Linked DNA regions of Desulfatitalea tepidiphila. The protein of the gene in region 1 interacts with the protein of each later gene in a pairwise test. Links are inferred from orthologs where the notes say so. Each region holds a gene or a part of one and is shown on either strand. Other genes may lie near its edges.

Evidence for each region.
Region 2: the proteins of lpdA (region 1) and odhB interact in binary tests that used the Escherichia coli proteins (3 or more experiments, as listed by UniProt). The link is inferred for Desulfatitalea tepidiphila from one-to-one orthologs.

Annotation. Positions count from the first base shown.
Region 1 is NZ_BCAG01000003.1:1,381,193-1,385,986, reverse strand. What follows is about bases 1,352-4,242. They hold lpdA (dihydrolipoyl dehydrogenase), read right to left. Parts: upstream 3,563-4,242; coding sequence 2,141-3,562; downstream 1,352-2,140. Other genes in these bases: DFT_RS10795 (2-oxo acid dehydrogenase subunit E2), read right to left, coding at 3,579-4,242; DFT_RS10805 (universal stress protein), read left to right, coding at 1,524-1,991. Also shown: DFT_RS10815 (hypothetical protein), read right to left, coding at 1-145; lpxD (UDP-3-O-(3-hydroxymyristoyl)glucosamine N-acyltransferase), read right to left, coding at 234-1,268; more of DFT_RS10795, read right to left, coding at 4,243-4,794. UniProt on the Escherichia coli protein: Lipoamide dehydrogenase is a component of the glycine cleavage system as well as of the alpha-ketoacid dehydrogenase complexes.
Region 2 is NZ_BCAG01000005.1:107,372-112,637, reverse strand. Bases 1,366-4,190 are described here. They hold odhB (2-oxoglutarate dehydrogenase complex dihydrolipoyllysine-residue succinyltransferase), read left to right. Parts: upstream 1,366-2,047; coding sequence 2,048-3,334; downstream 3,335-4,190. Other genes in these bases: lpdA (dihydrolipoyl dehydrogenase), read left to right, coding at 3,337-4,190; DFT_RS18325 (2-oxoglutarate dehydrogenase E1 component), read left to right, coding at 1,366-1,995. Outside these bases: more of DFT_RS18325, read left to right, coding at 1-1,365; more of lpdA, read left to right, coding at 4,191-4,749; DFT_RS18310 (acetate--CoA ligase family protein), read left to right, coding at 4,795-5,266. UniProt on the Escherichia coli protein: E2 component of the 2-oxoglutarate dehydrogenase (OGDH) complex which catalyzes the second step in the conversion of 2-oxoglutarate to succinyl-CoA and CO(2).

The sequences.
Region 1 (4,794 bases):
CGACCAGATAATGCCTGATGCCGTATTTACCTCCCAACGCATGCGATTCTTCGGTGGCGACCAATGCGACTTGGGAGGTGATGTCGCCGAAATATTTGAGAATAATATATGATTTATCTTCTGAAAGATCGATCATGTATTGCATGGGAAGCCCTGACTTCAACATGACCTCAACCTGACTTCAAATTGTTCAGAACCTAAGCCTTACCGAAACGGTGCATACTTCACATGTTTCATTTTCCTGTTTTGCCGTCTATAGCCGCAATTCTTTCCCTGAGGCGCTTTAACTCTTTCCATATTTCGGGCAACCGCCGAATCAGAAAATAGGATCTCTTGGCCTGACTCGCCTCGAAGGCCGGGGTACCCCAGAGCGTGACACCGTCCGGGACATCTTCAGTGACCCCCGCTTGTCCTCCAATCATGACGCCGTTGCCGATGTGCAGGTGCCCGCCGATACCCACCTGACCGGCGGCGACACAATGGTGTCCCAGTGTTGTCGAGCCAGCGATGCCCACCTGAGGTACCAAAAGGCAATGAGGCCCCACCTTGGTGCCATGGCCGATCACCACCGCATCGCCGATTTTGGAGCCCTTTCCGATGATCGTATCCTCCATGGCGCCTCTTTCGATCCCGCAACCGGCTCCCAGTTCAACGTCATCCTCGATGATCACGCGGCTTATGTGAGGAATTTTATGATGAATCCCCTTGTGGGTGGCAAACCCGAAACCGTCTTCACCGACTGTTGAGTTGGCCTGGATGATCACCCGATTCCCAACTTGGCACTGATCGTAAATCACGACATTGGGATAGAGGATGCAATCATCACCGACGACACTCTCAGGGCCAATGAATACCCCTGGATATAGGGTACAATTTTTACCGATGCGCACGTTTTCCAGGATATTGACATGATTCGCAATGGCTGAACCTTGGCCGATGAGGGCACTGGGTGCGATGCTCGCCCCGGTACTGACCCCACTGAAGGGATGACGACGATAACCGTGAAGCAACACCGCAATCCGGGTAAAGGCATAGTATGGGTCCTGACAAATCAGCAGGGCTGCATTAGACGCCATTTTTTCTTTGACGATGACAGCGGATGCCTGGGTCGATTTAACCAGGGGGGTATATTTTCGATTGGCAAGAAAACTGATTTGGCCCTCGCCAGCCTGGGCCAACCCTGCCGTTGCATGAATTTTGATGTTTGTATCCCCCAGGACCTCTCCGCCCACTTGGGAGGCTAAGTCACCCAGCGTGAATGTTTTCATATGTCTTGCCCCGATACATATTGACGGTAAGTGCATTGTCAGTCGCGCATGCAAAATTGTTCAGCTAATATGGATTGTTATGGTGTTTCGGGTCAAGAAAAATCGCACTACCTCAACTGGGTTCAAATGCTCACCAAAGCACCACCCGGCCCTTTACTTGGCGTGAATCCTTCATAATTTGGTGAAAAGTGTTTTGATAACCTTAAAATCCGTGAACACCCGTGGGACAACAACCTACAGAAATGGAGGCAAGCCATGCCTATTCGAAAAATATTATGGCCCACCGATTTTTCGGGGAGCGCACAGTATGCGATGTCTTATGTACGATCCTTGACTGAAAAATATGGAGCCGAGGTACATGTCCTCTATGTCATCGAGGATGTGGCCCACCATAAAGATTGGTATGGTCAGTTCGAGCCGGATCGTATCGAGAAAATTCTATCCTGGGAGCAAAAAAAGGCGGAGGAACGTCTGCAAACGATATGCAGCGACTATCTTTCCAACTGCCCGCTTTACGTTCGCCATGTCGCAGTAGGCGATCCGGCCCAAGAGATTCTTAAATTGATCGAAAAAGAAGGAGCCGACCTCGTGGTCATGAGCACCACAGGTGCAAAGGGCCATTTTACATTTGGGAGCGTTACCGAAAAGGTGGTCAAAAACAGTCCGGTGCCGGTGGTGACCATCCCGCCTTCCGGCGAAGTGTCCGGTAGGGTCGGTCAGTGAAAAACGTCGCCGCATCTATTTTCCAGAAAAGGAACGATATACCATATGTTGTTGTCTTTATATTTTTGCTATACCTCATATGGTATTTTTAACGTCGAAACGGTTCAGCCAAACATTCAAGCATTTTGGGAGCACCGGTTGCTCTAAGGCTATTTTCGCCTGGGGGCATGATAGTGCGTCGAAGTGCCCTGGAACACATCGGCCGCCTCCATGAGCGTTTCCGATAGGGTGGGATGGGGGTGAATCGTCAATCCCATGTCAGCCACGGTGGCTGCCATTTCCAAGGCCAGGGAACCCTCTGCGATCAGTTCGCCGGCACCGGGCCCCACTATCGCCACGCCAAGAATGCGTTCGGTTTCCGGATCGACGAGCAGCTTGGTCAAACCATCGTTCCGCCCCAATGTCGAGGCGCGTCCGGAGGCTGCCCAGGGAAAGCGTACGGCCTTGAATTTCACGCCCTTATCCTTTGCTTCGGCTTCTGATAGGCCGACCCATGCGATTTCAGGGTCTGTAAACACTACGGCTGGTATGCAGGCGGGCTCAAATGCCACTTTATGCTGTGCGATCACCTCGGCTGCGATCCTGCCCTCGTGGCTGGCTTTATGAGCCAGCATCGGCTCACCGACTACGTCGCCGATGGCAAAGATGTGAGGCTCGGCTGTGCGGCGCTGCAGATCCACGCGGATAAACCCCTTGTCGTCGAGTTCGATCTTGGTGTTCTCAAGACCCAGATCGCCGGAATTGGGTTTGCGTCCGACTGCCATCAGCACCTTGTCGAAATGCTTCGGTTTGCCATCGGACTCCGGTCCCTCCATGGTCACATTTATGCCATTTTTCTGGTCTCTTAACTGCGTCACCGTGGTTTCCAAATGGATGGCTTCGAACTTCTCCTTCAGATCATTTCGCACAAACCGCACAAGGTCCTTGTCCGCACCTGGAAGCAGACTTGGAGTCATTTCGGCCACCTGCACTGTTGAGCCCAGTGCGGCGTAAACCGTTCCAAGTTCCAGGCCGATATAGCCGCCCCCGATGACCAGCAGTCGTTTGGGGATGGTTTGAAGAGCGAGCGCGTCCGTTGAATCCCACAAATGCTCGGAATCGATGTCGAGATGCTTCAGCCGAATGGGTCGGGAACCGGTGGCGATGATGGCATGTTCAAATACCATATCTTGTGTTTTGTCTTCACCTGCTACAACATGCAGTGTCCGGCTATCCTTGAAGGTCGCCTTGCCTTGGATGTAACGCACCTTTTTCTGTTTAGCCAACTGCCCCAAGCCACCGGTCATTTTGGCGACCACCGACTCTTTCCACTCTTTAAGACGGGCATGGTCGATTTTCAGCCCGCTGAAATGCAAACCAAAATTTTCGGCGTCCCGCGCTTCGCGGATCACCTTGGCCGCATGCAAAAGCGCTTTGGAGGGAATACAGCCCCTGTAAAGGCAAACACCGCCCGGATTCTCACCCGGATCGATTAGCGTGACCTGTAACCCCAGATCCGCCGCCATAAACGCTGCCGCATAACCTCCTGGGCCGCCGCCGATAACGACCACTTGTGTAGCGTGATCTGTCATGTCAATCCCTCCGCATTTATAGATGAAGGTTGAACGGTTGTTCGAGGCATTCACAAATCCATTTCAGAAAACGGGCCGCATCGGCGCCATCGATAATTCGATGATCGTACGAGAGTGCCAGTGGCAACATGGTGCGAGGATGGAATTGGCCGTCCATATAAACGGGTTCGACCGTGCTCCGGCTCACACCCAGAATGGCCGCCTGGGGCCACATGACGATGGGTGTGAACTGGGTGCCTCCGATAGCGCCCTGATTGGAAATGGTAAAGGTACCGCCCTCCATCTCATCTGGTTTGATCTTTTTGTTTCGTGATCTTTCGGCCAGATCGGCAATTGCAGTGGCGAGTTCACGAATGGACATTTTATCGGCATTGCGAATCACCGGGACCAGTAGCCCTCGCTCGGTATCCACGGCGATGCCGATATGCGCATATTTTTTATAAATCATGAGATTGTTGGCCATATCGATGCTCGCGTTGAAACGCGGAAACTTCAACAGACCGGCGGCGCATACCTTGGCCAACACCGCCGTCACGGTGAGCTTGACATCCTTTCCTCTAGGGCCTGGCCCGTTTTTGCCGAGAAATGTTTCCAATGCCGTGATGTCGCTCTTATCGAATTGCGTCACATGGGGCACAAGGCGCCATGACAGGGCCGTGCTTTTGGCGGTTAGTTTGCGAACCCCGGGTAATTCGACCGTTTCGATATCGCCCCATCGGGCGAAGTCCGGTAAAGCCGTTTCGGCAATTTCGCCCAGGAGGGCAGTTTGCCCTGCAGCCTCCCGACCTTCTTTGACAAAGGCCTTTACATCGCTCTCGGTGATTCTTCCACCCGGTCCGGTGCCATGCACCTCGTGGATGTCGATTCCCAACTCGCGGGCAAAACGTCGGACAGACGGAGCGGCGGGCGCCGGCGGGCGATCTTCTCGGGATGGCGGTTCCTTCTCAAGGCCAGACGATTTGCCTTGTTTCTCATCGCGCTTCTTTTCTGCCGCCGGACGGTACACCGAATCATCGGGAGTCGGTGATTCAGCTTCCGCTTCCTTCGAACTGGCGTCAGCCTTCGTCTCTGCCCGATCCGGCTTTTTTCTCTCCTCGCCCTCTTCTTCGATCTCAACCCTGGCGATCACATCGCCCACGCGCAGCTCCTGGCCTTCCTTGACAGGCAGCTCGACAATTTTCCCTTTGGCGGTGGATGGGATTTCGACCAACGCCTTTTCGGTCTCGAATTCG
Region 2 (5,266 bases), on another replicon or contig:
CTGGCCGAGTTCGAAAATTGCTATGACAGCAGCCAGTTGGTGGGGGCCGGCGACGTCAAGTACCACAACGGCTACTTAGGCGACATCGACCTGGGGGCCGACGGCCGCATCCAGGCGCTGCTGGTCAACAACCCCAGCCACCTGGAAGCGGTGGACCCCGTGGTGCTGGGTATTGCCAGGGCCCGCCAGGAGCGGCGGGGCGAAAATGGGCAACGGCAGGTGCTGCCCCTGCTGATCCACGGTGATGCGGCCTTTGCCGGCCAGGGAGTGGTGGCCGAGACGCTCAACATGAGTCAGCTCAGAGGCTACCGTACCGGCGGCACCGTGCACGTGGTGATCAACAACCAGATCGGCTATACCACCCTGCCGGAAAATGCCCGTTCCACCCGCTACACCACCGATCTGGCCAAGATGCTCATGGTCCCCATCTTCCACGTGCACGGTGAAAATCCGGAAGCCCTGGTGCAGGTGATCCGGCTGGCCGTTGACTATCGATATGCCTTCGGCAAGGATGTGGTGGTCGACGTGGTCTGCTACCGCCGATTCGGCCACAACGAGGGCGACGAGCCCTACTTCACCCAACCCCTGATGTATGACCGCATCCGCGAGCGCCCCTCCCTGCACCGGCTGTATGCCGATCAGCTGATCGAAGCCGAGGTGCTGTCCGCCGGCGTGGTGGATCGGATGGAAGAAGACGTCCTCAAACGCATGGAGGCCGCCTACGACGAAGTGCGCAACAGCGCCTGTCCATTTCCCGAGGGACGTTTCTACAGCGAGTGGGACGGCTACACGGGGCAATACACCCATGAAGCGGTCGACACCGGCGTATCGGAAGAGACGCTGATCGATCTTGCCCGCCGGATCAACACCCTGCCCAAGGATTTTTCGCCCCATTCCAAGATCAAGCTGCTGTTGCGCCGCCGCCGGGAAACCGTGGAAAAGGGAAGCGGCATCGATTGGGGCAATGCCGAAGCCCTGGCCTTTGCCAGTCTGCTCGAAGAGCGGACGGCCATCCGCCTGAGCGGTCAGGACAGCGGCCGCGGCACCTTCAGTCAGCGCCACAGTGTGCTTTTCGACCGCAAGAGCGGCGAGCCGTATGTGCCGCTTCACCACCTTTCAGAGCGGGCGGCCCGATTCGATGTGCACGACAGTCCGCTCTCCGAGGTCGGTGTCATGGGGTTCGACTACGGCTATTCGCTGGCTTCGCCGGACAAGCTGGTGCTGTGGGAAGCCCAGTTCGGCGATTTTTCCAACAATGCCCAGGGGATCATCGACCTGTTCATCGCCAGCGGTGAAACGAAGTGGCGCCGCCTGTCCGGCCTCGTCCTTCTCCTGCCCCACGGTTGGGAAGGGCTCGGCCCCGAGCATTCCAGCGCCAGGCTGGAGCGCTTCCTGCAACTTTGCGCCGACGACAACTTGCAGGTGTGCGACCTGACCACCCCGGCCCAGTATTTCCACCTGCTGCGCCGCCAGGTCCATGCCGCCTACCGCAAGCCCCTGGTGCTGATGACCCCCAAGAGCCTGCTGCGCCATCCCCAGGCCGTCTCCACCCTTGCCGACTTGAGCGGCGGGCGCTACCAGGCCGTGCTGGACGATCCGGTGCGCCCCGAGAAGGCGAGCAAGGTGATCTTCTGCAGCGGCAAGATCTTCTACCAGCTGTTGCAGCGGAGGGAGGAATTGGAGACGAGCAAAGTCGCCATCATCCGCCTCGAGCAGTACTATCCGTTTCCCGAAGCACAGCTCAAAGCGGTGCTGGCCAATTATCCGTCGGCCGAGTCCTGGACCTGGGTGCAGGAGGCACCGGAGAACATGGGCGGCTGGCAGTTCGTGCGGTCCCGCCTCGAGGCAATGGTCGGCCATGCCCTCACCTATGTGGGGCGCAAGGCCTCTTCCAGCCCGGCCACCGGTTTCCCCAATCTCTACAAGAAGCAGCAGGCGGCCCTTTCCGACGAGGCGGTGGGGCCATACGACGCCGGCGCGAAGAGTGCGGGATAAGGGGTACGTTCAAGCATCAACGACATCGAGACATGACCGATAAGGAGAGCCAATGGCCATCGAGGTGAAAATCCCCAGCGTGGGAGAATCGGTACAGGAGGCCGTTCTGACCGAATGGTTCAAACAGGACGGCGATGTGGTCGAAAAGGACGAGCCCTTGTTCGTTATCGAAACCGACAAGGTGACCCTGGAAGTCACTGCCGAGGCGTCCGGCACCCTCAAGATACAGGTACAGGCCGGTGAGACCGTGGCCGTGGGCACCGTGGTGGCCACCATAGAAACCGGAGGCGCCAAACCGGCGGCCGAAAAGAAGCCGGATGCGGCGCCCGAAGAGAAGGAGAGCCGGGATAAAGCGGGCGAGGCGGCCAAGCCGGAAAAAGCCGAGGAAAAGCCTGCGCCGGCCGAAAAGAAGGCGCCAAGTCCCGAAAAGAAAGCCCCCGCACCCGCGACCGCACCCGGTGAGTATGCCCCGGCCGTGAGGCGACTGGCCGCCGAGAAGGGCATCGACCTCTCCAGGATCAAGGGCACCGGCCCGGGCGGCCGCATCACCAAGGGCGATGTGCTTCTGGCCATGGAACAGGCGCCCGCCGGCGTACCCGAAGAGTGTGTGCCGCCGGATGAGCTGGGCCGGGAAGGCGAACCGGCCGAGGTGCGCAAGGCCATGTCGCCCATCCGCAAGCGCATCGCAGAACGGCTGCTCGAAGCCAAGCAGAACACGGCCATGCTCACTACCTTCAACGACGTGGACATGAGCCGCGCCATGGTCCTGCGAACGCAGTACAAGGATGCCTTCAAAGAGAAGCACGACATCTCACTGGGCTTCATGTCCTTTTTCGTCAAGGCCTGCGTGGCGGCCCTGCGGGAGATTCCCGAAGTCAACGGCTTCGTGGACGGCAGCGACATCGTCTACCACAACTACCAGCACATCGGCGTGGCCGTGGGTTCGCCGCGCGGCCTGGTGGTGCCGGTGATCCGCCATGCCGAGCGTTTGAGCTTCGCCGGGATCGAGAAGGCTATCGTCAACTATGTGACCAAGATCAAGGAGAATCGTCTGGAACTGGCCGACCTGGAGGGCGGGACGTTTACCATCAGCAACGGCGGCGTTTACGGCTCGCTGCTCAGCACCCCCATCCTCAACATGCCCCAGAGTGGCATCCTGGGCATGCACCGCATCGAAAAGCGGCCGGTGGTGGTCGACGAGCAGATCGTCATCCGGCCCATGATGTACCTCGCCCTGAGCTACGACCACCGCATCGTGGACGGGCGCGGGGCGGTCACGTTTCTCAAACGCGTCAAGGAGCTGGTGGAAAATCCCGAACGGCTCCTGCTGGAGGTGTAGCCATGGCAGAGACCCGCGATTATGACCTGATCATTATCGGCGCCGGCCCCGGCGGATACGTGGCGGCCGTGCGCGCCGCCCAACTGGGCCTCAAAACGGCCTGCATCGAGAAGCGGTCGCGACTGGGCGGCGTCTGCCTCAATGAAGGCTGCATTCCCAGCAAGGCCCTGCTCGATTCGAGCGAATACTATCATCTGGCCAAAGAGGGGTTGGCGGTCCACGGCATCAAGACCGGAAAGGTAAGCCTCGATCTGAAGGCCATGATGGCCCGCAAAGACCAGGTGGTGGCCGACCTGACCGACAGCGTGCGCAAGCTGCTCGAGGGCAACAAGGTGGAAATCATCCAGGGTCGCGCGCGGTTGACGGCGCCGGGACGCGTGAGCATACAGGGCGACAAGGGCAAGGCCCGGGAGGCGACCGCCCGCAACATCCTGCTCGCCACCGGCAGCACGCCCGTCGAGCTGCCAGGACTGGCGTTCGACGGGGAACGCATCGTCGATTCAACCCAAGCACTGACCCTGGACGAAGTGCCCCGTCACCTGGGCATCGTGGGCGGCGGTTATATCGGGCTGGAACTGGGATCGGTCTGGCTGCGGCTGGGCGCCAAGGTCACCGTCATCGAGATGCTGCCCAAGATCGGCACCGGCCTCGACGGCCAGGTGGCCCGCACCCTGGACCGCATTCTGCGCAAGCAGGGACTGGAAATGCGCCTGGAGACCCGCGTGGTCGAGGCCAAGACGAGCGGTCGCAAGGTGGAGGTCACCGTGGAGAAAAACGACCAGCGCGAGACCCTCGACTTCGACCGGCTTCTGGTGGCGGTGGGCCGCCGGCCGCTGACCCAGGACCTGGGTCTCTCGGAGCTGGGTATCAAGACCGACGAACGCAGCGGCCACATCCTGGTGGACGAGGGGTATCAGACCAGCGTGCCGGGCGTCTATGCCATCGGCGATCTGGTTCCCGGCCCCATGCTGGCCCACAAGGCCTCGGCCGAAGGCATCGCCGCGGTGGAAAACATGGCCGGCCGCTTCGGTGAGGTCAACTACGACGCCATCCCGTCGGTGATCTACACCTGGCCCGAGGTGGCCAGCGTGGGATTGACCCTGCAACAGGTCAAGGAGCGCGACATCCCCCACTGCGTGGGCAGCTATCCGTTCACCGGCGCCGGCCGGGCGCGCTGCATGGGCGAGACCGACGGCTTCGTCAAGCTCATCGCCCACGCCAAGACCGATCGCATCCTGGGCGTACATATCATCGGACCCCGGGCCGCGGACATGATCGCCGAGTGTGTCCTGGCCCTGGAATTCGGAGCCAGCTCCGAGGATATAGCCCGTACCATCCATGGCCACCCCACATTTTCAGAGGCGTTGCAGGAGGCCGCCATGGCCGTTCGCAAATGTTCGATCTACGCCTCTTGACCGCGCGCTGGATCGTTTGACTGAACCAGACAGGAGGATACGCGTTTGCACCCCTCGTCCCTGGATGCGCTCGAGGCCATCTTCAACCCAAAATCCATCGCAGTGATCGGCGCATCGGACACCTTCGGCAAATGGGGCCATCGCATGGTCGACCGGCCCCTGAAAACCGGTTACCAGGGCCCCATCTACCCGATCAACCCCCGTAAGAAGGAGATTCTCGGGCTCGCCGCCTACCCGAGCGTGGGGGACGTACCGGGCCATATCGACCTGGCCGTGATCACCACGCCCACGGCCACGGTTCCGGACCTGCTCAAAGGATGCGCCGCCAGGGGGATCAAGGGGGCGGTGGTGATCACCGCCGGCTTTGCCGAAACGGGCGAGACGGGGCGGCGGCTGGAAAACGAGATGATGGCTGTGGCCCGCGCCGAGGGCATCCGGATCGTCGGCCCCAATTGCATGGGTATCTTCAGCGCATCGGGCCGTCTGAGCCTCTGTTTTCAGCAAGCCCCCAAATCCG